DNA from 4 places in the Kitasatospora sp. NPDC091257 genome. Region 1 is predicted to be linked to each of the others. Evidence: riboswitches for the same ligand, from Rfam matches in the RefSeq annotation. Region 1 holds a riboswitch; each other region holds the start of a gene.
What was found. Region 1 has a riboswitch for cyclic di-AMP ahead of ACIQOV_RS22255 (transglycosylase family protein). Riboswitches for the same ligand answer to the same signal wherever they lie in the genome.

Region 2: another riboswitch for cyclic di-AMP. It lies ahead of ACIQOV_RS05475 (NlpC/P60 family protein); the one in region 1 lies ahead of ACIQOV_RS22255 (transglycosylase family protein).
Region 3: another riboswitch for cyclic di-AMP. It lies ahead of ACIQOV_RS12895 (peptidoglycan DD-metalloendopeptidase family protein); the one in region 1 lies ahead of ACIQOV_RS22255 (transglycosylase family protein).
Region 4: another riboswitch for cyclic di-AMP. It lies ahead of ACIQOV_RS15550 (M23 family metallopeptidase); the one in region 1 lies ahead of ACIQOV_RS22255 (transglycosylase family protein).

What each region holds. Positions count from the first base shown of each region.
Region 1 is NZ_JBIVVI010000486.1:174-5,758, reverse strand. Features, by position in the region: gene eno (phosphopyruvate hydratase) at 1-868, opposite strand, end outside; gene ACIQOV_RS22255 (transglycosylase family protein) at 1,212-2,117, opposite strand; cyclic di-AMP (ydaO/yuaA leader) riboswitch at 2,123-2,291, opposite strand; gene ACIQOV_RS22250 (cytochrome P450) at 2,513-3,913, opposite strand; gene ACIQOV_RS22245 (SDR family NAD(P)-dependent oxidoreductase) at 4,213-4,635, shown strand; gene ACIQOV_RS22240 (MazG family protein) at 4,640-5,585, opposite strand, start outside.
Region 2 is NZ_JBIVVI010000070.1:2,852-8,542, forward strand. Features, by position in the region: gene ACIQOV_RS05465 (NYN domain-containing protein) at 1-330, shown strand, start outside; gene ACIQOV_RS05470 (NlpC/P60 family protein) at 529-1,566, shown strand; cyclic di-AMP (ydaO/yuaA leader) riboswitch at 1,904-2,057, shown strand; gene ACIQOV_RS05475 (NlpC/P60 family protein) at 2,068-3,204, shown strand; gene ACIQOV_RS05480 (NlpC/P60 family protein) at 3,444-4,490, shown strand; gene ACIQOV_RS05485 (hypothetical protein) at 4,673-5,691, shown strand, end outside.
Region 3 is NZ_JBIVVI010000211.1:2,926-8,616, forward strand. Features, by position in the region: gene ACIQOV_RS12880 (HelD family protein) at 1-1,070, opposite strand, end outside; gene purB (adenylosuccinate lyase) at 1,180-2,619, shown strand; gene ACIQOV_RS12890 (MFS transporter) at 2,627-4,168, opposite strand; cyclic di-AMP (ydaO/yuaA leader) riboswitch at 4,460-4,660, shown strand; gene ACIQOV_RS12895 (peptidoglycan DD-metalloendopeptidase family protein) at 4,663-5,655, shown strand.
Region 4 is NZ_JBIVVI010000280.1:1,492-7,182, forward strand. Features, by position in the region: gene ACIQOV_RS15530 (SpoIIE family protein phosphatase) at 1-1,906, opposite strand, end outside; gene ACIQOV_RS15535 (TetR/AcrR family transcriptional regulator) at 2,104-2,670, opposite strand; gene ACIQOV_RS15540 (alpha/beta fold hydrolase) at 2,751-3,578, opposite strand; gene ACIQOV_RS15545 (YiaA/YiaB family inner membrane protein) at 3,709-3,999, opposite strand; cyclic di-AMP (ydaO/yuaA leader) riboswitch at 4,209-4,367, shown strand; gene ACIQOV_RS15550 (M23 family metallopeptidase) at 4,380-5,228, shown strand; gene ACIQOV_RS15555 (hypothetical protein) at 5,351-5,691, opposite strand, start outside.

The sequences.
Region 1 (5,585 bases):
CGGACTCGTCCAGCGGGTCCTCGATGGAGACCAGCGGGTAGGCGGCGACCAGCTCGGCGTAGTACTCGATGAGCTCGGCGGCGGTGAGGTCCTTGCCCTCGAACTGGTAGGCGCCGTCCTCGTAGAACTCGGAGGAGGCGACGTCCAGGGCCAGCGCGACGTCACGGCCGGGCACGTAGCCGGCCTTCTCGATGGCCTCGACGATGAGGTCCAGGGCCTCGCGGTTGGAGTCCAGGTTCGGGGCGAAGCCGCCCTCGTCACCCAGACCCGTGGACAGGCCGCGCTCCTTCAGCACGCCCTTGAGCGTGTGGTAGACCTCGACGCCCCAGCGGACGGCCTCGGAGAAGGACTCCGCGCCGATCGGGGCGATCATGAACTCCTGGATGTCGACGTTGGAGTCCGCGTGCGACCCACCGTTGAGGATGTTCATCATCGGGACCGGCAGGACGTGCGCGTTCGGGCCGCCCAGGTAGCGGAACAGCGGCAGGTCGCTGGCCTCGGAGGCGGCGTGCGCGACGGCCAGCGAGACGCCCAGGATGGCGTTGGCGCCGAGCGAGGACTTGTCCGGGGTGGCGTCCAGGTCCAGCATGGCCTGGTCGATCAGGCGCTGCTCGGTGGCGTCGTAGCCGACCAGCTCCGGGCCGATCTGCTCGATGACGGCCAGGACGGCCTTCTCGACGCCCTTGCCGAAGTAGCGGTTCTTGTCACCGTCACGCAGCTCCAGCGCCTCGAAGGCACCGGTGGAAGCACCCGACGGGACAGCGGCACGACCCGTGCTGCCGTCGTCGAGGCCGACCTCGACCTCGACCGTGGGGTTGCCGCGGGAGTCGAGGATCTCACGGGCTACGACGACATCGATGGACGGCACGAGGCATCTCCTTGCGGAAGCAGGGTCCGGTCTGACGGTGGTGCTGTCAGCAGGACGATTGCGGAGTCGTTACGACCAGAGCCTAACCGCCCGGGCTCCCGGGGCCACGTCCGCCTCGGTCCCGTCTCAGCGTGTGGCCCCACTACCCACCGGTAGTTCACCTGCTTGTCCCAGCTTGTCCCACCGGAGCGGGCGAATGCGGACGAAGGGGACCGGTAGGACCGGTCCCCTTCGGACGGCGGGGTGAGGCGGCGTCGGCGCCGGGCGCGGCGGGCGGGCCGGCGTCGAGCGAGCCGGCGTCGAGCGGGCCGGCGTCGAGCGGGCCGGCGTCGAGCGGGCCGGCTCAGCCGAGGTGCAGCACCTGGCCGGGCATGATCAGGTTCGGGTCGCCGCCGACCGTGCCGTGGTTCTGCTCGTACAGCGCGTGCCAGCCGCCGGACACGCCCTGGGCGGCGGCGATGGTCGACAGGGTGTCACCGGCGCGGACGGTGTAGTCGTGGCCGGTGGTCTGCGGGGCCGACTGCGCGGCCTGCGGGGCGTACTGCGGCTGGGCGGCGGCCTGGCCGGCGTACTGCTGGTAGACGCTCTGGTGGCTGGTCCAGTACCAGGCGCCGTTGCTCTGGTACCAGTACACCTTGGCGTCGGCGTCCCAGCCGGCCTTGCCGGAGAAGCCCGGGGTCTGCGGCTGCGCCTGCTGCTGCGGGGCGGCCTGCTGGACCGGCTGCGCGGCGGGCTTCGGGGTCTGCTTCTGGGCGGCGGGCTGCTGCGCGACCGGCTTCTCGGCCGGCTTGGCGGCGGGCTTCGGGGTCTGCTGCTTGGGGGCGGACTGCGGCTTGGCGTCCGAGGAGGTGTCGACCGCAGCCGGGGCGCCACCCTTGGTCAGACCGGCCTTCTGGGAGCAGACCGGCCAGGCGCCCGGGCCCTGCGAGGCCAGCACCTTCTCGGCGACCGAGATCTGCTGGGTCTTGCTGGCCTGGTTGGCCTGCGGCGCGTAGGCGGTGCCGCCGTACGCCTTCCAGGTGCTGGAGGTGAACTGGAGGCCGCCGTAGAAGCCGTTGCCGGTGTTGATGCTCCAGTTGCCACCGGCCTCGCACTGGGCGACGGCGTCCCAGGTGGAGGCGGGGGCGGCGGAGGCGCCGGTGGCGGTGAGGAGCGGCATCGCGAGTCCGACGCCGGCCACACCGGCGACGGCGATGGCCTTCTCGGCCTGGGTGCGACGACGGTGACGGCCAGTTCCAACGAACAGCATGAAGAGGTCCCTCTCCGCACGCCTGCGAGGTGAGCTGTCGGGTTCGGACCGGGAGGTGGCCCGGCCGCCGTACGCGGAAACGATTCCGCTCGGGCGGCTTCACCCCAAGCCGTGGGGAGACGGCAACAAACCTGGTTCCCCCGCCCCTGCCCAGGGTTCTGGTCGGTTTCCCGTGGCGCGGCGGGCAGGACTCGGCGTTCCGCGTACGAGGTCCGCAGCTGCGAACTCCAGGGAGAGTAGACAGATCATCAGACCAATCACAAGCTCATATCGTCGATATCACACAATAATTACGGCGCGTGTTCGATCGCCTACCAACGGCGGTGTTATGTCCGGATTGATGGGTGTTCACACCCCCGTCAGCAGGCGGTTCGCGACGTCCCGTCAGTGCGATCTCAGCACGTCGGAGGCGTGGCGGGAGTGTTCGGCGAGGCCTGCGGAGAGGCCTGCGAAGGAGCGTGCGGAGGGGTCCGCGGAGAGGCCTGCGGAGAGGCGTGCGGGGAACGGCTCTCCGGACTGAATTCCACCGGGAGTTCGCGCAGCCCACGCATGATCAGACCACCGCGCCACCGCAGGTCGTCCGCGTCTTCCGCGAGCCGGAGATCGGGCAGCCGGGAAAGCAGCGTGGTCAGCGCGGCACGACCCTCCAAGCGGGCGAGCGGAGCGCCGATGCAGTAGTGGATGCCGTGCCCGAAGCCCAGGTGGGGGTTGTCCGTCCGGGCCAGGTCCAGGGTGTTCTCGGCCGCGAACCGGGCCGGGTCGCGGTCCGCCGCGGCGAGCACCACCAGCACCGGGTCTCCGACCGGGATGTCCACCCCGCCGATGGCCAGCGGACGGGTCGCGAACCGCCAGGTCGCCATCTCCACCGGTCCGTCGTAGCGCAGGAGTTCCTCGATCCCGGTCTCCAGCAGCGCGCTCTCCCCGCGGGCCACCGACTCCTGCAGCAACCGGCGCTGCTCCGGATTGCGCAGCAGGGCGTACGTGCCGTTGCCGATCAGGTTCACGGTGGTCTCGAAACCCGCGAACAGGAGGATGAAGGCCATCGCCGCGGCCTCGTTCTCGGTCAGGTGCTCACCGTGGTCACTGGCCCGGATCAGGCCCGAGATCAGGTCGTCCCCGAGGTCCGCGCGCTTGCGGTGGATCAGCTCCAGCAGGTACGCCCGCATCCGCTTCACCGCCCGCCCCACGCCGCCGCGCCGGCCGCCGCCGTGGCCCGGCTTCGTGTGGCGCACCATCATCCCGGCCCAGTCCCGGAAGTCGTCCTGGTCCTCGGCCGGCACGCCCAGCATGTCGCAGATCGCGTAGATGGGGAGCGGGAAGGCGAACTCGTGGATCAGGTCCGCCGAACCGCGCTGCGCGAAGCCGTCGATCAGCCGGTCGGTGAGCTGCTGCACCCGCGGCTCGAACTCGGCCACCCGGCGCGGGGTGAACGCCTTCGACACCAGCCTGCGCAGCCGGGTGTGGTCCGGCGGGTCGATGTTCAGCAGGTGGGTCATCAGGTCCGCCTGCCGCTCCCCCGGGATGCCCACCCGGCCGGTGCGGTGCGCCTGCTCGCTGTGGTGCGCCGGGTTCTTCGACAGCCGGCTGTCCGCGAGCGCCTGCCGGGCGTCCGCGTACCGGGTCACCAGCCAGGCCTCCACCCCGCTCGGCAGCGTGGTGCGGTGCACCGGGGCGTGCTCGCGCAGCCAGGCGTAGGCGGGGTACGGGTCGGAGGCGAACTCCCAGGTGAACAGCTGCGGGGCGGTGGCGTCGGACGGCGTGGCGGCGGGCCGGGCGGAGTCGGGCTGAGCTGGCATGGACCGACCGTATCCGGTGCGACGGGCACGCCCGCTCCGGCGGGCCGCCGCTCCTCCCGCCGACGGTCCGCGGCCGTCCTGCCGATGCTCCGTGGACGGCCCATGGACGGCTCATGGACGGCCCGTTGACTGTCCGCGGACGGTCAATGGACAGCTCTTGGCCGACTCTTGGCCGCAGTGCGGGCGTGAGCCTGGTCACCTGCGGGGTAATCCCTGTTGCGGAGGGTCAGGACGTGCCTACGATCCTCCGCAGTACGCGTGGGCGCCGGTGCGGTGTCGCCCACAGGGAGGAGCAGGCCATGCGGGTCAGCGGGTCAGTCGTCGTCATCGCGGTCCTCGACGGCGGTTCGGGCGCGGGACTCGCCCGCCGGTTCGCCGCGGCCGGCGCCTCCGGAATGCTCATCGCCGACCAGTACGCCGGCATCGCCGAGGACCTCGCCGCCGAACTCGACCGGCCGGGCTGCCCCGTCGTCGGCGTCTGCGGCGACATCCGCCGCCCCAGCGACGTCGCCGCCCTCGTCGACACCGCCGAGAAGCACCTCGGACCGATCGACCTGTTCGCCGTGGCCGGCCCGGACGGCGAGCGGATCATCTCGCTGGCCGAGCTGCCCGACCACCTCGACCTGGAGCGGCTCGCCGAACTCGTCGTCCTCGTCGGCGAGGCCATCGGCGAACTCGTCCCGCCGCAGCGGTGCCCGGAGCACACCGCCACGGCGGCCTGAGCGCCTACTTCCCGTCGGGCTCCCCGGCCGAGTCCCCGTCGGGCTCTCCGTCGGGCTCTCCGTCGGGCTCTCCGTCCGGCTTGAGGCCTTCGGCCGCGCGCACCGCGTCCCGGTAACCGCGCGCGGCCGACCGCAGCGCCGCGTCCACGTCCACCCCGGCGTCGTGCGCCCGCTGCGCCACCGCGAGCAGCAGCCGGCCCGCCGAGTCGGCGGTCAGCTCGACCGGCAGCTCGTACGACTCGTCCGGCACCCCCGTGAAGCCGGCCCGGCGCACCCGGGACACCAGCTTCGCCGCGTACGCCAGCGCGGGCAGCCCGGCCGGCACGCCGTCCAGCACCGACTCGCGGTCCGCCTTCTCGGCCGCCTTCAGCTGCTCCCAGTTCGCCTCCACCTCGGCGGCGCCGCCGGCCTCGACGTCCCCGAACACGTGCGGGTGCCGGTACATCAGCTTCTCGACGATGTCCCCGGCCACGTCGTCGACGGTGAACGGCTCGGTCGGGTGCTCCTCGGCGATCCGGGAGTGGAAGAACACCTGCAGCAGGACGTCGCCCAACTCCTCGCGCAGCGCCTCCCGGTCCCCCTCCTCGATCGCCTCGACCAGCTCGTACGCCTCCTCGACCAGGTACTTCACCAGGCTCTCGTGCGTCTGCTCGGCGTCCCAGGGGCAGCCGCCCGGGGAGCGCAGCCGGTCCATCACCGTCACCAGGTCCAGCAGCCGCGACCCCGGCAGGTCGTACGAGCCGGGCAGCACCTCGATCTCCGGCACCTCGCCGGCGTGCTCCACCGCCAGTCTCGCCAGCGCGTCGGTCAGCCCCGGATCCCCGTCCGGACTGCCCAGCCACACCGTCGGCCCGGCCCCGGCGGGCTGCCCGGTCAGCAGCCGCGCCAACGCGGGCGCCGACCCGGCCGGCACGACCTCCACCACCACCCCGGCCTGCCGCACCGCCGCC
Region 2 (5,691 bases), on a different contig from region 1:
CCGACGCTGCCGCTGGAGCAGCAGCGGATCCGGTTGCTGGGCGGGCTGGCGATGCTGGCGCAGCGCACCCAGGCGGAGGTCACCTGCGTGTTCGACGGGCAGGACCTGGACGTCCCGGTGATCATGGCGCCGCCGCGCGGGGTCCGGGTGCGGTTCAGCCGGACCGGGGAGACGGCCGACGAGCTGATCCGCCGTCTGGTGCGGGCCGAGCCGCAGGGCCGTCCGGTGGTGGTGGTGTCCACCGACCGGGAGGTCGCGGACGGCGTGCGGAAGGCGGGCGCGCGCCCCGTGGCCTCGGTGCTGCTGCTGAACCGGCTGGCGCGCCCCTGACCTCGACCGGACGTGCGATGCCTGGTCAGGAGTGGTTCCGGGGTGGTGTGCGGGTCCCGTGTCGTCAGTGTGCGGACCGGAGTTCACACCTACGGGGGAGTGGCAAAACGGATAGATCTTCACTAGGGTCTGGCGTCAAACCTATTTTCCGGAATCTCATCCCATCAGGTGAGTCCGTTGGAAGAAGGAGCAGGACCCTTGGCCTCCCACCGCCGTCCCAAGCAGCCGAGCCGCGCGCGGATCTCCGTGCTCACCGCTGCTGCTGCGACCGCGGTCGCCCTCTCCGCGCAGGTGGCCGCGCACGCCGCGCCGCAGCCGAACAAAACGGACGTCAAAGCGCAGATCGACCAGCTCCAGGAGGAGCAGGAGCAGGCGGCGGAGAAGTACAACGGCGCCAAGGAGCGGGCCGACCAGCTGCGCAAGCAGGCCGACCAGCTGCAGGACCAGGTGGCCCGCAGCCAGGAGCAGATGACCCAGCTCCAGGGCGGTCTCGCCGAGGTGGCGGGCGAGCAGTACCGCACCGGCGGCATCGACCCGTCCGTCCAGCTGATGCTCACCTCCGACCCGTCCGGCTACCTGGAGAAGGCCTCCACCGTCCAGCAGGCCAGCAGCAGCCAGGCCGAGGCGCTCAAGGGGCTGCTGGACCAGCAGCGCCGGCTGGACCAGGAGAAGGTCGAGGCCTCCGCCGTGCTCGCCTCGCTGGACACCACCACCAAGGACCTGAACCAGGCCAAGGCGGACGTCAACACCAAGCTGAAGGCCGCCCAGGACCTGCTGAACTCGCTGAGCGCCACCGACCGCGCCGCGCTGAAGGCCCAGCAGGCGCAGGACGACCGCGCCTCCCGCGGCAGCGACCGGGTCGACCTCAGCAGCCTGCCGCCGGCCAGCGGCTACGCGGCCGTGGCGATGGCCAAGGCGATGAGCAAGCAGGGCTCGCCGTACGTGTGGGGCGCCACCGGCTCGACCACCTTCGACTGCTCGGGCCTGATGGTCTGGGCGTACGGGCAGGCGGGCGTCTCGCTGCCGCGCACCTCGCAGGAGCAGGGCCACTACGGCACCCGGGTGCCCTCGCTGGACCAGGCCCAGCCGGGCGACCTGGTGGTCTACGGCAACGACATGCACCACGTCGGGATGTACATCGGCAACGGCATGGTGGTCCACGCGCCGCACACCGGTGACGTGGTGAAGGTGATGAAGGCCGACGCGATGTCGATCAACACCATCCGCCGGGTCTGACGGCCCGACACGCCCGCGGGCCCCTCCGGGGGCTGTGAAAAGCGCCACCCCTCGCGCGGGGGTGGCGTTCGGCTTTCCGCCCCTTCGCGGCCACATGCTGAGAACTGATCAGCCTTCTGTGTGCCAGTGGTCACCATCGGTCATTTTCACAGAAGAACTTGGGAAATCTTCGGTCTTTTTTCTGACAAGGATTTGAACGGATCACGGTTCAGTTACTAGGGTCGTGCCCTGAACCACCGCACTGTCGATCGCCCAGCCAGGGTGGCGGCGGTGGTTACCGTCGAGTTCGTGAGGCAGCGGGGCAGGTCGAAGCGACTGCCCGACAGGGGAGCCCAGTGGTTTGGGGGCGCTGCGGAGCGGAGCCGGGGAACCACGTTCCTCCGGGGTGAATCGACGCCAGGTCGGCCGATGGAACGGCCGTGAGGCGTCGTAGGGCATGCTTCCGGCCCGAACCCGTCAGCTCACCCGGTAGGCGGACGTAGGAAGAAGGAGTCCGCCTTCGTGGCGTCCCATCGTCGTCCCAAGCCCGCAGGCCGCGCCCGGGTCTCGATCCTGACCGGTGTCGCCGCGGCAGCCGTCGTCCTCTCCGCTCAAGGTGCCCACGCCGACCCGCAGCCGACCAAGGAACAGGTCAAGGGGCAGGTCGACCAGCTCAACGAGCAGGCCGAGATCGCGACCGAGAACTACAACGCGGCCCAGGCCAAGCAGCAGGAGCTGGAGAAGCAGGTCTCCGGCATGCAGGACCAGGTGGCCCGTCAGCAGGCCCAGGTCACCGAGCTCCAGGGCGGCCTGGCCGAGATCGCCGGCGAGCAGTACCGCAACGGGGGCATATCCCCGACCGTCCAGCTGATGTTCTCCTCCAGCCCGGACACCTTCCTCAGCCAGGCCGACGCGCTGAACCAGGCCGGCAGCACCCAGAAGGGTCAGCTGAAGGAGCTCCAGGAGCAGCAGCGCAAGCTCGACCAGGACCGCAACGAGGCCCAGGGCAAGCTCGCCGAGCTGGAGTCGACCACCCAGCAGCTGAAGGCCTCCAAGGAGGAGGTCCAGGGCAAGCTGAAGGCGGCCCAGGACCTGCTCAACACGCTGACCGAGCAGGAGCGCCAGGCGCTGCGCCAGGCCGAGGAGAAGGCCGCGGCCGACGCCAAGGCCAAGGCCGACGCCGCCCAGGCCCAGCAGCAGCAGGCCGACCGCGCCTCCCGCGACAACAGCCGCGGCGACCTCGCGACCGGCTCGTCCGGCTCGTCCGCCTCGACCGCCTCCTCCCCGGTGAAGGTGGCCCCGGGCAGCTCGCGCGGTGCCGCCGCGCTCTCGGCCGCCGCCTCCAAGATCGGCAGCCCGTACGTCTGGGGCGCCACCGGCCCGGGCTCCTTCGACTGCTCCGGCCTGATGGTCTGGGCGTTCAACCAGGCGGGCGTGTCGCTGCCGCGCACCTCGCAGGCGCAGGCCTCGGCCGGCACCCGGATCGGCTCGGACATCTCCCAGGCCCAGCCCGGCGACCTGCTGATCTTCTACACCGACGCCCACCACGTCGGCATCTACGCGGGCAACGGCCAGGTGCTGCACGCGCCCAAGCCGGGCGCGTCGGTGCGCTACGAGGCCGTCACCAACATGCCGCTGGCCTCCATCGTGCGGGTCTGATCACCGCTCGGACGCTTCCAGGCCCGGCCTCCCCCAGGGGAGGCCGGGCCTGCGGTTTTTCCTGCGGCTTTTCCCGAGGGCCGATCAAATGTCCGACAACAGCCTGAATATTCGGGTTGGCAGGGGTTTGGACTCGCTTGCCCTGACTCGCTAACGTCTGCCACCGGACTCCCGCTCGACGGCCGCCCGTCCCGGTGCGGCGGCGGGAGCCGCGCCGCAGGATTGGAGCCGCTGCCGCCATGCCCGTGCACCGCCGTTCCCAACTGCTCGCCCGGGCGCTGGTGCTGACCGCGGCCGCCGCCACCGCCCTGGGTGTGGCTGCCGGAGGCAGCGCCCAGGCCGCCCCCGGCAGCCCCGACCCGGGCGACCGCCAGGACGTCAAGACGCAGGTGGAACAGCTGTACGACGAGGCCGAGCAGGCGTCCGAGAAGGCCAACGCGGCGCAGGAGGCCCAGCGGCGGCTCCAGGGCGAGACCACGATCCTCCAGGGCGAGATCGCCGTGGCCCAGGACCAGCTCAACGGGCTGCGGGGCGACCTCGCGACGGTGGCCGGGGCCGAGTACCGCGGCGGCGGGATGACCCAGACCGCCCAGCTCATCCTCTCGCCCGACCCGGAGGGCTACCTGTCCCGCGCCCGCGCCCTGGGCCAGGCCGCCGCGCGCCAGCAGGAGACCCTGCACGAGCTGGTCGCCCGGCAGCGCCGGCTCGACCAGCGCCGGACCGAGGCGGCCGGCAAGCTCGACGAGCTGGACCGGACCCGCCGCTCGCTCGCCGACAGCAAGCAGCAGATCCAGCAGCGGCTGGCCAGCGCGCAGAAGCTGCTGAACGGTCTGGGCGCCGCCGAGCGGGCCCGGCTGACGGTCCAGGACGCCCGGGACGCCGAGCAGCGCGCCACCCGGGGCACCGACCGGCTGGACCTCGGCACCGCCCCGCCCGCCTCCGAGCGCGGGGCCGCCGCGCTGGCCGCCGCGGTGCGGATGATCGGCTCCCCGTACGTCTACGGGGCCACCGGCCCGCACGCGTTCGACTGCTCCGGTCTGATGTACTACAGCTGGCGGCAGGCCGGAGTGACCCTGCCGCGCACCTCGCAGGCCCAGGCGTACGCCGGGCAGCGGGTCAGCCTGTCCGAAGCGCGACCGGGAGACCTGGTGATCTTCTACCGGGACATGCACCACGTCGGCATGTACGCCGGCGGCGGCGTGATCGTGCACGCCCCCCGCCCGGGCGCCAAGGTCCGCTACGAGAGCGTCACCGCCATGCCGGTCTCCGGGGTGGTCCGGCTCTGAACGCCCCGCCGTCCGGCCCCGCCGACCCCACTGGCCCCGCCGGTACATCCGGCTCCCGCCCCCGCCGGACGCTGTCCCGGCGGGGCGCGCTGCTGCTCGCGGCCGGTGGGCTGGCCCAGCTGTCGCTGCCTCCGGCCGCCCCGGCGGCGCCCGCGGCCCGCTCGGCGGACCGGCACGCCGAGGTGGCCGCCGCGCTGGCGGAGCGGGCGCGTTCGGCGCCGCCGTGGGCCGGGCTGCCGGTGGCCGGGGCGGGGTACCGCAACCTGGTGCTCGCCGCCTCCGGCGGGCCGGAGCGGCTGACCGCCGCCGCCGAACTGGCGGTGCGGATCGCCGGGTACGACGAGTACCCGGTGGTGTACCCGCGCCGGATCGAGCTGGTCCGGGCCGGCGACGGCTGGCGGGTCGAGCGCGAGGAGAGCGCGGGCGGCCCGCCGGCGCCGTGGGACTTCGGGCCGCTCCGGTCGGCTCCGGGAGCGAACTGCCTGGTGGTCGGGCCGGCCGCCGGGCCCGACCCGGCCGAGCTGGCCGCGGTGGGGGACCGGGCGGTGCCCGCCGTCACCGAGGTCTGGGGCGGCGCCTGGCCGGAGCGGCTGCTGCTGGAGCGGCCCGCCACCGAGGAGCAGTTCGCCCGGCTGCTGGAGGGCGACCCGGACGGCTGGACGGGCATGGCGGCGGTCACCGTGGCCGCCCCCGGCGCACCGTGGCACACCCCGGCGGACCGGGTGCTGGTCAACCCGGAGGTGTACGGGCGGCTCAGCGACTTCGGCCGCCAGGTGGTGATCACCCACGAGGCCACCCACGTCGCGACCAGGGCCGACACCCGGGCCTGGACCCCGCTGTGGCTCTCCGAGGGCGTCGCCGACTGGACGGCGTACCGCGACTCGGGCCGCAGCCCGCAGCAGGTCGCCCCCGAGCTGGCCCGGGACGTCGCCGCCGGGAGGACGCCCACCGCGCTGCCCGCCGACCGGGACTTCGCCGCCGGGGCCACCGGCATCGCCCAGGCCTACGAGCAGTCCTGGCTGGCCTGCGAGCTGATCGCCCGCACCCACGGGCCGCAGCGGCTGGTCGCCTTCTACCGCGCGATCGGCGCGGCCGACGGGCAGGGCGAGGACCGGGAGCGCCGCACCGACCGGCTGATGCGCCGCGAGCTGGGCGTCGGGCTGGAGGAGTTCACCCGGCAGTGGCTGGCGCGGATGGCGGA
Region 3 (5,691 bases), on a different contig from region 1:
AGGGTGCTCAGGTAGAAGCGGCGGGCCCGGTTGTGCGGCAGCCGCAGGCCGCGGGCGGCGTCCCGGGCCTCGGCGCAGGCCCGGGCGGAGACCCGCAGCCCGTCGCCGAGGTCCAGGCCGTCGTCGGGGGCCGTCTGGTGGGCGGCCAGGGCGCGGCGGAGCACCCCGGCCATCCAGGGGCCGCCCTTGGCCAGGGCGGTGGCGGGCGTGTCGGTGCGGGTGGCGGTGACGCCGGGGAGGAGCTCGCCGACGGTGCGCAGCACCACCTCGGTCTCGCCGAGGGCGGGCAGCACTTGGTCGATGTACCGCAGGAAGCCGGGGTTGGGGCCGATCACCAGCACGCCCCGGCGCTCCAGTGCGGCGCGGTGGGTGAACAGCAGGTAGGCGGCGCGGTGCAGGGCGGCCAGCGTCTTGCCGGTACCGGGGCCGCCCTGGACCACCAGGGCGCCGGGCAGCGGGGAGCGGATCACCCGGTCCTGCTCGGCCTGGATGGTGGCGACGGCGGTGCCCATCCGGCCGGTGCGCTCGCGGCCGAGGGCGGCGAGCAGTGCGGCCTCGCCGACCAGGCCGCGCCGGCCGGACTCGTCCAGCCCGGCGAGGTCGAGCGCCTCGTCGTCCAGACCGGTGAGGGTGCGGCCCCGGGTGTGCAGGTGGCGGCGGCGCACGACCGGGCCCGGACGGGCGGGGGTCGCGGTGTAGAAGGGGCGGGCGGCCGGGGTGCGCCAGTCGAGCAGCAGCGGTTCGTACGCGTCGTCGGTCAGGCCGGTGCGGCCGATGTAGTGGACGGTGCCGTCGCGCTCGTCGAGGCGGCCGAAGCACAGGCCGCGTTCGACCGCGTCCAGCCGGGCCGCGTGGCGGGCGGCCTCGCGGGCGCGCACCTCGCGTTCCAGCCGGGCCTGGTGGGTGCCGCCGGGGGTGGCTCCGTCGTGGGCGCCGTCGGCGATGCGGCGGGCCCGTTCGCGCACCGTGTCGAGCCGGGAGTAGAGCCGGGTGAGGCGGGCCTGCTCGGTGCGCAGGGCCGCGGCGAGGGCGTCGCCGGGGTTTCCCGCGGCCGCTGGATGTTCGCTCATCGGTGTGGTATCCTTGCGGTGAGAAGGTTGCGGTGCGCCATCTGAAAGGCGCTCAATTGACCCAGCCTACCCCGGCCGCCGACGTTCGGCGTGACCTCGGCTGTTACTCTTGCGAAGCGTGAGCGCGAAGCCCCAGATCCCCAATGTCCTGGCCTCCCGGTACGCCTCGGCGACCCTGGCCCAGCTGTGGTCCCCCGAGCACAAGGTGGTCCTCGAGCGCCACCTGTGGCTCGCCGTCCTGAAGGCCCAGCAGGACCTCGGCGTCGAGGTGCCGGCCACCGCCGTCGCCGACTACGAGCGGGTGATCGACCAGGTCGACCTCGGCTCGATCGCCGCCCGTGAGCGGGTCACCCGCCACGACGTCAAGGCCCGGATCGAGGAGTTCAGCGACCTCGCCGGGCACGAGCAGATCCACAAGGGAATGACCTCCCGGGACCTGACCGAGAACGTCGAGCAGCTCCAGATCCGCCAGTCCCTGGAGCACGTGCGCGACCGCACGGTGGCCGTCCTGGTGCGTCTGGCCAAGCTGTCCGCCCAGCACTCCGAGCTGGTCATGGCCGGCCGCTCGCACAACGTGGCCGCGCAGGCCACCACCCTGGGCAAGCGGTTCGCATCGATCACCGACGAGCTGCTGGTCGCCTTCCGCCGCCTGGAGGAGCTGATCGCCCGCTACCCGCTGCGCGGGATCAAGGGCCCGGTCGGCACCGCCCAGGACATGCTGGACCTGCTCGGCGGCGACACCGACAAGCTGGCCGAGCTGGAGCGCCGGGTCGCCGGGCACCTCGGCTTCGAGAACGTGCTGACCAGCGTCGGCCAGGTCTACCCGCGCTCGCTGGACTTCGAGGTGCTCACCGCCCTCGTCCAGCTGGCCGCCGCGCCGTCCAGCCTGGCCAAGACCATCCGCCTGATGGCCGGCCACGAGCTGGTCACGGAGGGCTTCAAGGAGGGCCAGGTCGGCTCCTCCGCGATGCCCCACAAGATGAACACCCGCTCCTGCGAGCGCGTCAACGGCCTGGCCGTCATCCTGCGCGGCTACGCCTCGATGACCGGCGAGCTGGCCGGCGACCAGTGGAACGAGGGCGACGTCTCCTGCTCGGTGGTGCGCCGGGTCGCGCTGCCGGACGCGTTCTTCGCCTTCGACGGCCTGCTGGAGACCTTCCTGACCGTCCTCGACGAGTTCGGCGCCTTCCCCGCCGTGATCGAGGCCGAGCTGGACCGCTACCTGCCGTTCCTCGCCACCACGAAGGTGCTGATGGGCGCGGTGCGCGCGGGCGTCGGCCGGGAGACCGGGCACGAGGTCATCAAGGAGCACGCCGTCGCCTCCGCGCTGGCGATGCGTGCGGGCGCCCGGGAGAACGAGCTGCTGGACCGGCTGGCCGCCGACGAGCGGATCCCGCTGGACCGGGCCGCGCTGGACGCGCTGCTGGCCGACCGGCTGTCCTTCACCGGCGCGGCCGGTGCCCAGGTCGCCGAGGTCGTCCGCCAGGTGGAGGCCGTCGCGGCCGCCTACCCGGAGGCCGCCAAGTACGCGCCGGCCGACATCCTCTGACGCTCGGTCAGTTCAGAGTCGAGGGCCCTGCCGCCGGACCGGTGGCGGGGCCCTCGCGCGTCGTGGGGACGTGGCCGGGGTCGAGCGGCGGGGCGGTCGGTCCGCACGGCCAGTCGCAGTTCGGCTCGGCCACCGGCTGCTCCTCGGGGGCGAGCACATTGCCCCGTACGGTCGCGGAGGCGATCAGCCCGCCGGCCACCAGGAGGCCCGCGCAGATCAGCATCGCGGTGTGGAAGGCGGAGTCGACCGCGGCGGGCACCCGGTAGGCGTCGCCGCTCAGCCCGGCCAGCGCCGGCAGGGCGGCCACCGCGAGCAGGCCGGCCGCGCGGGCGGCGGCGTTGTTGACCCCGCTGGCGATGCCGGCGTGCCGGACCTCGACGGCGGCCAGCACGGTCGCCGTCAGCGGCGCGACCAGCAGCGTCATCCCGCAGCCCATCACCGTGACGGCGGGCAGCACGTCCACCCAGTACGAGGAGTCGGGGCCGATGCGCAGCATCAGCAGCACCCCGGCGGCGCACAGCAGGGGGCCGACGGTCAGCGGGACGCGCGGGCCGATCCGTTTGCCGAGGCGCCCGGCGCGCGCGGACAGCGCCAGCATCAGCACGGTGATCGGCACCAGGGCGAAGCCCGAGACCAGCGGCGAGAACCCGGACACGATCTGGAGCTGCACCACCAGCAGGAAGAAGACGCCGCTGAACGCCGCGTACACGCACAGGGTGACCAGGTTCACCGCGGTGAACAGCCGGGAGGAGAACAGCCCGAGCGGCAGCATCGGTTCGGGCGCCCGGCGCTCGACGGCCACGAAGGCGACGCCGAGCACCACCCCGATCACCCCGCTGACCCAGACCGCCGGGGACAGGCCCTCGCCCGCCGCGGTCAGCGCGTAGGTGATCGCGCCGAGCGCGAGGGCGGCGAGCACGGCGCCGAGCACGTCGAAGCGGCCGGTGGCGGCCTCGTCCCGGGTCTCCGGCACCGACCGGGTGGTCACCGCGATCACGGCGGCGGCGAGCGGCAGGTTCAACAGGAAGATCCAGCGCCAGCCGGGGCCGTCCACCAGCCAGCCGCCGAGGAAGGGGCCGATCGCGGCGGACACCCCGCCGAGGCCGGACCAGAGCCCGACCGCGGCCGAGCGGTCGTCGGGGTGGAAGACGGCCTGGAGCATGGCGAGCGAGCCGGGGGTGAGCAGCGCCCCGCCGATGCCCTGGACGGCGCGGGCGGCGATCAGCACGTGGATGTTCGGCGCCGCGGCGCAGGCCGCGGAGGCGATGGCGAACCAGACCACGCCGATCAGGAAGACCTTGCGCCGCCCGTACCGGTCGCCGAGCGCGCCGCCGAGCAGGATCAGGCCCGCCAGGGTGAGCAGATAGGCGTTCAGAGTCCATTGCAGGGACGCCAGGGAGGCGCCGAGGTCGGCGCCGATCCGGGGCAGGGCGACGTTCACCACGGTGCCGTCGAGCATCGCCATGCTGGAGCCGAGCACGGTCGCCAGTAGTACCCAGCGACCCTGCGCGGTGCCCAGGCGCAGGGTGCCGGCCTCGGAGGTGGCCACGGGCGAATCCTGCGCTGCCGGGGCGCACGTGACAAGGGTCACCGGTGGGTGTGTTGACGGTCGGCGGTGCGTGAACGGGTGGCTGCGGTCCGTCGCCGATCTCGGCGCAGGGTCGTGGATCAGTGGCGGGGGGTGAATGGGTTGTGTACGCACCGTGGGGTCCGGTCTGCGGAGGGTCACCGGAACGGGGGAGATGGTTGCCCTTTCAAGAGATCGACATTGCTTCACCCGAACGGATGGGTTTTAGTTCAGCGACCGCCCGGCCAGTCCGGACGGATCCACCGGGTGGAACGCCGAGTCCTGCCGCTGCCCGGTGGTTCGAAACGAACTCTGTACGGCAGGAGCGGGGGACCCACAGGTAAGTCGCCGGACCGGAGTTCGCGCCTCAGGGCGCGGGCGTCCAGGACCGGCTAGGGGTGAAGCCGCGCATGCGGCCGGGCAACTCCAGCCCGAACCCGACAGCTCACCTCGCAGGCGTCGGAGAGGAAAATTCCATGCCTGCTCAGGCTCGTCGTATCGCCCTGCCCCGCGCCGCCCGTATCGGCATCGCGACCGCCGTCACCGGTGTCTCCTTCGCCCTCCCGCTCGTCACCGCGGTGAGCGCCCAGGCCCACACCGTTCCGGCCGCCCCGGCCGCGCAGGCCGCCGCCTCCACGGACGCCAAGTCGGCCGCGCCGGCCGCTGCCCCGGCCACCCCGGCCGCGCAGGAGAGCTACCGCGTCGTCAGCGGCGACACCCTGTCCAAGATCGCCGACGCCAAGAACGTCGAGGGCGGCTGGCACGCGCTGTACGAGCAGAACCGCTCGGTGGTCGGTGCCAACCCGAACCTGATCTTCCCGGGCCAGCAGCTCGCGCTGTCGGGCCACGCCGCCGCGCCGGCCGCCGACGCCGCCCCGGCCAAGCCGGCCGCCCCGGCGAAGCCCGCCCAGCCGGCCGCTCCGGCGACCCAGGCCGCCAAGCCGCAGGCCCAGGTCCAGGTGAAGACCGAGGCCGCCAAGCCCTCCGCCCAGCTCCAGACCCAGCTGCAGGTCGCCGCTCCGGCCGCGGTCGTGACCGCCACTCCGGTCGCCGCCGCCACCTCCGGCTTCGTCGCCCCGCTGGCCAACCCGAAGCTCGGCACCGCCTACGGCGTGGCCGGCTCGATGTGGGCCTCCGGCCACCACACCGGCCAGGACTTCGTCGCCTCCACCGGCACCCCGCTGCGCGCCGTCGCCAACGGCGTCGTGGTCAAGGCCGGCAACGGCGGCGCCTACGGCAACGAGGTCGAGATCAAGCTCGCCGACGGCCACTACGCCGAGTACGCGCACCTCTCCTCGATCGGCGTGAGGATCGGTCAGGCCGTCACCGTCGGCCAGCAGATCGGCCTCTCCGGCGCCACCGGCAACGTGACCGGCCCGCACCTGCACTTCGAGATCCGCAACGGCTCGGAGTACGGCTCGGACATCAACCCGGTCGCCTACCTGCGCGCGCACGGCGTCGCGCTCTGACCCGGGGCCGCTGAGCCCCGAGGGTTTTCGGAACCA
Region 4 (5,691 bases), on a different contig from region 1:
GCAGCTCCAGCTCGACGGCCGCGGCGTCGGCGGTGATCCGCACCGGCGCCGGGTGCCCGGCCCGGGCGGCGGTCAGCGCGCCGTCGGCCGGATCCAGGGTCAGGTAGAGGCAGGTCGCGAACAGCTCGGTGTCCAGCTCGGCCAGCAGCCGGCTGGTGCGGGTCAGGGTGGCGGCCGGGTCGTGCCCGTCCGTCGCGTACGCCCGCAGCCCGCTGCGCAGTTGGCCCATCACCGCGGTGGCCTCGGCGTTGTGGCCCTGGACGTCGCCGATCACCAGCCCGATCCGGCCCTCCGGCAGCCGCAGCAGGTCGTACCAGTCGCCGCCGATCTGCATGCCCTCGGTGCTCGGCAGGTAGCGGGCGGCACTGGCGATCCCGGACAGCCGGGGCAGGGTGCGCGGGAGCATCGCCCGCTGCAGCTCGGAGGCCCGGTGGTGGTGGGTGTCGTACAGCCGGGCCCGCTCCAGGGACTGCGCCAGGATGCCGGCGAAGGCCGAGTACAGGGTCCGGTCCTCGCGGCTGAACACCCGCTCGGCGGCGAAGGTGATCAGGCAGGAGCCGACCTGCTGCCCGGAGGCGACCAGCGGCAGCACCGCCCAGGCGGCCGGGGCGAGCGGATCGCGCCGGGAACGGGCCGCCGAGGGTTCGCTGAACAGCGGGGCGGAGCGGGCCAGCGACCGCTGCATCACGCCCTCGGACAGGTCCGCCAGACGGGTGAGTTCGGTGCGGCGCGGGCCCCCGTACACGGTGTGCGAGACGGGCAGCAGCCGGCCCGCGTCCACCAGGTCCAGGACGATGCCGGCGGCGCCGAGCGCCGGACGGGCGACGTCGGTGACGGCCGTGGTGACGTCCCGGACGGTCACCGCCCGGGACAGTGCCCGGGTGAGCGTCAGCAGCAGTGCCGTCCGGGCGGCGGCCGGGGAGTTCCGCTCCTCGGCCGGCGGCTGCTCCCGGTACCCGGCCTCGGCCAGCAGCCCGGCGATCCGCACCGGCCGCCCGTGCACGTCCAGCATCACCTCGCCGGACTCCTCGACCCGGGCGGGCCGGCCGCCGGGCCGCAGCACCCGGTAGCCGATCCGGTAGCGGCCGCCGGTGGCCAGCGCCTCGGCGAGCGCGGCCTGCACGTCCGGCAGGTCCTCCGGGTGGACCAGCCGGTCCAGCTCGGGGGCGGCGCCGTCCGGGGCGGCCGGGCGGCCGGCCACCCGGAACGCCTCGGCGTCCCAGTAGCTCTCGCCGGTGACCAGGTCGCGCTCGAAGGCGCCGTGCCCGGCGGCCCGCACCGCCAGCGACAGCAGCGGGTGGGCCGGCCCGGCCGGGTGGCCGTCCGCCGCCCGCGGACCCTCGGGCAACCGGATGCCGTAGGGTGCGCGGGTGCCGTGCGGGAGATGGGCGTCGGCATGGTCCAGCAGGTGCGAGAGCCGGTGGGCGCAGGCCTCGGCGACGGTCTCCAGGACGTCCAGGTCACGGCGCGGGACGGTGCCCCGGTGGGCCAGCGCGAGGGCGAGCACCCCGATCGGCCGCTCGTCCACGACCATCGGCAGGGCGATCACGGCGACCATCCCGGTGCCCAGGCCGGCGTTCGCGTTCGGGTAGTCGACGCTGGTGTGCTCGGGGCTGAGCAGGTACGGGCGCCGCAGCCGCAGGGCCATCGCGGCGGGCAGCTCCCCGGCCGGATCGACCACGCCGTAGCGCTCGTGCGCCCAGTCCGGCAGCCCGTGCGAGGCGGTCAGCCGGAGCATCCCGGCGGAGTCCAGCAGGTACAGCGCGGACCCCTCGCCGGTGATCCAGCTCGGGCCCTCGGCCAGTACGGTGCCGAGCAACTCGGCGGCGCTGGTGCAGCCGAGCAGCAGGCGCACGCAGCGCATCGCACTGCGCGCGGTCGGACTGTCGGCGGGCTCCAGGGGCACTGACCCTTAATACCCCATTTCCCCAAGCGGTGAATGGTTCCTCAAGGGGTGAACGGGGACCGGGCCGTCGCACCGGCACCGGCGAGGTGGCCGTCCGCACCGGCGGTCGTCCGGGCGCGGCCCGGCGCGGGAAGTCGGCCCGGCCGACGTCCGGCGCGCGGGCGGTGCCGCCCTCCGGGTCCGTGCGGGCCGGCCTCCTACGCGGGCCAGGCGCGGAGGCCGGTGGTGAGGGTGGCGATGAGGCGGTCGTGGGTGGTGGCGAGGTCCTCGGCCAGCCGGAAGCCGCCGGCGGTGGTCAGGGAGGCGAAGCCGTGGGCGAGGGAGCGGACGGTGCGGGCGGCGTGGATCGCCTCGGAGCCTTCGAGGCCGTACTCCCGCAGGACGGCGATGATCACGCCGACGAGCCGGGCGCCCGCGCGGGCCAGGTCGTCGTCGGGCTGCGGGGCCTGGGGGAGGGCGTTGTAGCGGTGCGGGTGCGCGGTGGCGTACGCGTGGTAGGCGCGCAGCACGGCGGCGACGGCGTCGTCCCCGCTGCGCCCGACGGCCGCCTCGGCCAGCCGGTCGGCCAGGTCCCCGGTGACCCGTACGGCGATCAGTAGCCGCAGTGCGGCGAGGCCGCCGCTGACGTGCTTGTACAGCGAGGGAGTGGCGACCCCGGCCCGGGCGGCGACGGAGGCCAGCGTGAGGGCCTCGGCGCCCTGCTCGTCGATGAGGGCGAGGGCGTGGTCGACGACCTGGTCGGGGGTCAGTCCTACGCGGGGCATGGGTTCGGGCTCTCCGTACGGATGACGTCGGGTGGATCGGGCGGGGTCGGGCAGGAGCGGGCGGTGGGGCCGGGCGGGGCTCAGCCGAGCTCGGCGAGGAACGGCAGCAGGGCGTCGGCGGTGGCCGTCGGGTTGTCGGCCATCGGGTAGTGCCCGGACCCCTCGATCATCACCTTGCGCGCGCCGAGCGCGGCGGCCTGCCGGTCGGCGACGAGCTCCGGCTTCGGGAAGTCGGGGTCCTTGCTGCCCATGACCACCAGCGCCGGGCACCGCACCGCGGCCGTCCAGCCGACCGGCGCCGAGTCGCCGTGGACGTACCCGCGGGTGGCGGTCTTCCGCCCCGGGGTGCGCAGCGCGGCGACCAGTCCGTCCACGTACGCGTCAAAGTCGGCGGGCTTGGCGCCCGGGAAGGCCATCCGGCGCAGGTAGAAGCCCCAGGAGGCCGGCCAGTGGACGAGGGCGGCGCCCATCAGGCCCATGACGCCGCGCATCAGGGCGCCCGGCGGCGGGTTCTCGACGAAGGCGTTGAGCAGGACGATCCCGGCGACCCGCTCGGGCGCGTCCCCGGCGGCCCTGACGACGGTCGCCCCGGTGTAGGAGTTCCCGGCGAGGACGGCGCGCTCGATGCCGAGGTGGTCGAGCAGGGCGAGGACGTCGCCGGCGATGGCGGCCGGGCCGTAGTCGTCCCACTCGACGGAGGACTCGCCGAAGCCCCGCAGGTCCACGGTGACGACGCGGTGGCCGGCGGCGACGAGCAGCGGACGCAGGTGCCGGTAGGCGGCCCGGCTGTCGAGCATGCCCGGGAGCAGGACGACGGGGGTGCCGTCGCCCTGCCGGGTGTCGTCGAAGGCGATCCGGCCGCCGGGAACGGTCAGGTACTGGGTGCTCGGGGTGATGGTGCCGTTCATGGGGTCCTCCTCGGGCCGCCGGTGCGGGACATCGGCGCGCGGGCCGATAGCCATAAAGCTAAGGCTAATAGCCTTAGCCGTCAAGCGAACGGCCGGGTGAGGGGTGGAGCGGAAGGAGCGGAAGGGATGATCAGACTCCCTCCACCTTGAACGGGTCGTGCTCGCTGAGCAGCTTCTCCAGCCTGGCCTGGTCCACCCGGGTGACCATCTCGTTGGACTCCTGCCGGTCCCGGATCACCTTCGCCAGCGTGAACGCCGAGGTGACGGTGTAGAGGAGGCCGATCCCGAGGAAGGCCCTGGTCCATCCGCCGACCGGCAGGTAGGCGATCCCGACGGCGAGGGCGACGCCCGACAGGGCGAAGGAGAGGACGGCCTGGATGTGGTACGCGGCCGTGGTGCGGGTCTGCATCGATGTGCTCATGGCGCCAGGATGTGGCCGCCCGGCCGGGGTGCACATGAGTAGGAGTACTCAGATGGGACCGTGCGCGAGGGGGGTGTTCGCCGGTGTCGTTCGTTGACGTCCGATCACTTTGCCCTAGGCTGCTCCGAACGGATGGCTTGGAATCAGAGCCTCCTAGGATTAACGTTTGATAACGCAGCGCGGTTGTCAACGCCGTACCCAGACGGCACCGTGCGCCGTCGCCTAATCCCGCCGACCCGCCTCCGGGCAGGTCAGGGAGCCGGGGAACCACGTTCCTTGGGGTGAATCGGCGGGGCCCCGGCCCAGCCGTAGGAGACCTTCCTGCTCCGAACCCGTCAGCTAACCCGGTAGGCGCGAAGGAAGGAAAGGAGCGCGCCTCCGTGGCGTCGACGCACACCCCGGCACACCCGGCCGGCTTCGCAGCCGGTACCCAGCTCCTCGACCACCCCGGCACGGACGGCCCCGAGGCCTTCGGCCCGGAGGACTTCCCCGCGGAGGTCGAGACCAACCGCCACCGGATGCCGCGTCAGACCCGCGGAGCCTCCCCACTGCTCGGCGTCACCGCCGTCGCCGCCACCCTGGGCGCCACCGGCTTCGCCTCGGCGACCCCGGCCGCCGCCCCCGCCGTCGAGGCCCCGGACGAGACCCCGGTCGCCCTCTCCGCCGACCCCGGACTCGCGCTCGCCGCCCGCATCCAGCACCAGGCCGACAGCCAGCGCACCGCCGCCGAGGAGACCGCCCGGCTCCAGGCCGCGCAGGAGGCGGAGGCCAAGGCCGTCGCCAAGGAGGCCGAGGCCAAGCGCGCCGCCGAGGAGGCCGAGCGGGTCAAGGCCGCCGCCCTCACCCTCCCGGTGAAGGACTACCGGCTCTCCGCCCACTACGGCCAGAGCGCCCGCTACTGGGCCAACCTGCACACCGGCCTGGACTTCGCCGCCGACACCGGCACCCCGGTCTACGCGCTCGGCCAGGGCACCATCACCTCGGCCGGCTGGGCCGGCTCGTACGGCTACCGGATCGTCGAGACCCTGCCCGACGGCACCGAGATCTGGTACTGCCACCTCTCCTCGATCACCAAGGGCTCCGGCAAGGTCGCCCCCGGCCAGCAGATCGGCAAGGTCGGCGCGACCGGCAACGTCACCGGGCCGCACCTGCACATGGAGGTCCGCCCCGGCGGCGGCGCCCCGGTCGACCCGGAGCCCTGGCTCCAGCAGCGCGGCCTCAACCCCTGACCCGCGCGAGAAACCCGGTGCACCCGCGAGAGGCCCGCGCACCCGCGCGAGAAACCCGACGCGCACGCGAGAAGGCCCCGGCCCGGAGCAGCGGCTCCGGGCCGGGGCCTTCGTGCGAGGTCTCACTCCTCGGCGGGCAGCTGCGCCAGGTACGCCTCGATCTCCTCCTGGCCCGGCTCCGGCGCCAGCTCCGGGAACTCCGTCACCAGCAGCCGGGGCAGCCCCGGCACCGTCCACCCGCCGAACAGGTCGAGCGCCGCGTCGACCGCCGCCTCCTCGAACTGCCCGAAGTCCCCGGCCAGTTCGTCCGGCATCGGCCGCCCCTGCGCGGTCAGCTCGGCCAGGTTGCGGTAGCTGCGCCGCATCAGGCCCTGCTCCAGCAGCCGCCGGGCGCCGTCCGTGGCCATGCCGACCGACAGCACCCGGCCCGGGCCCCAGCCCTGCTCGTCCGGCTCGTCCAGCC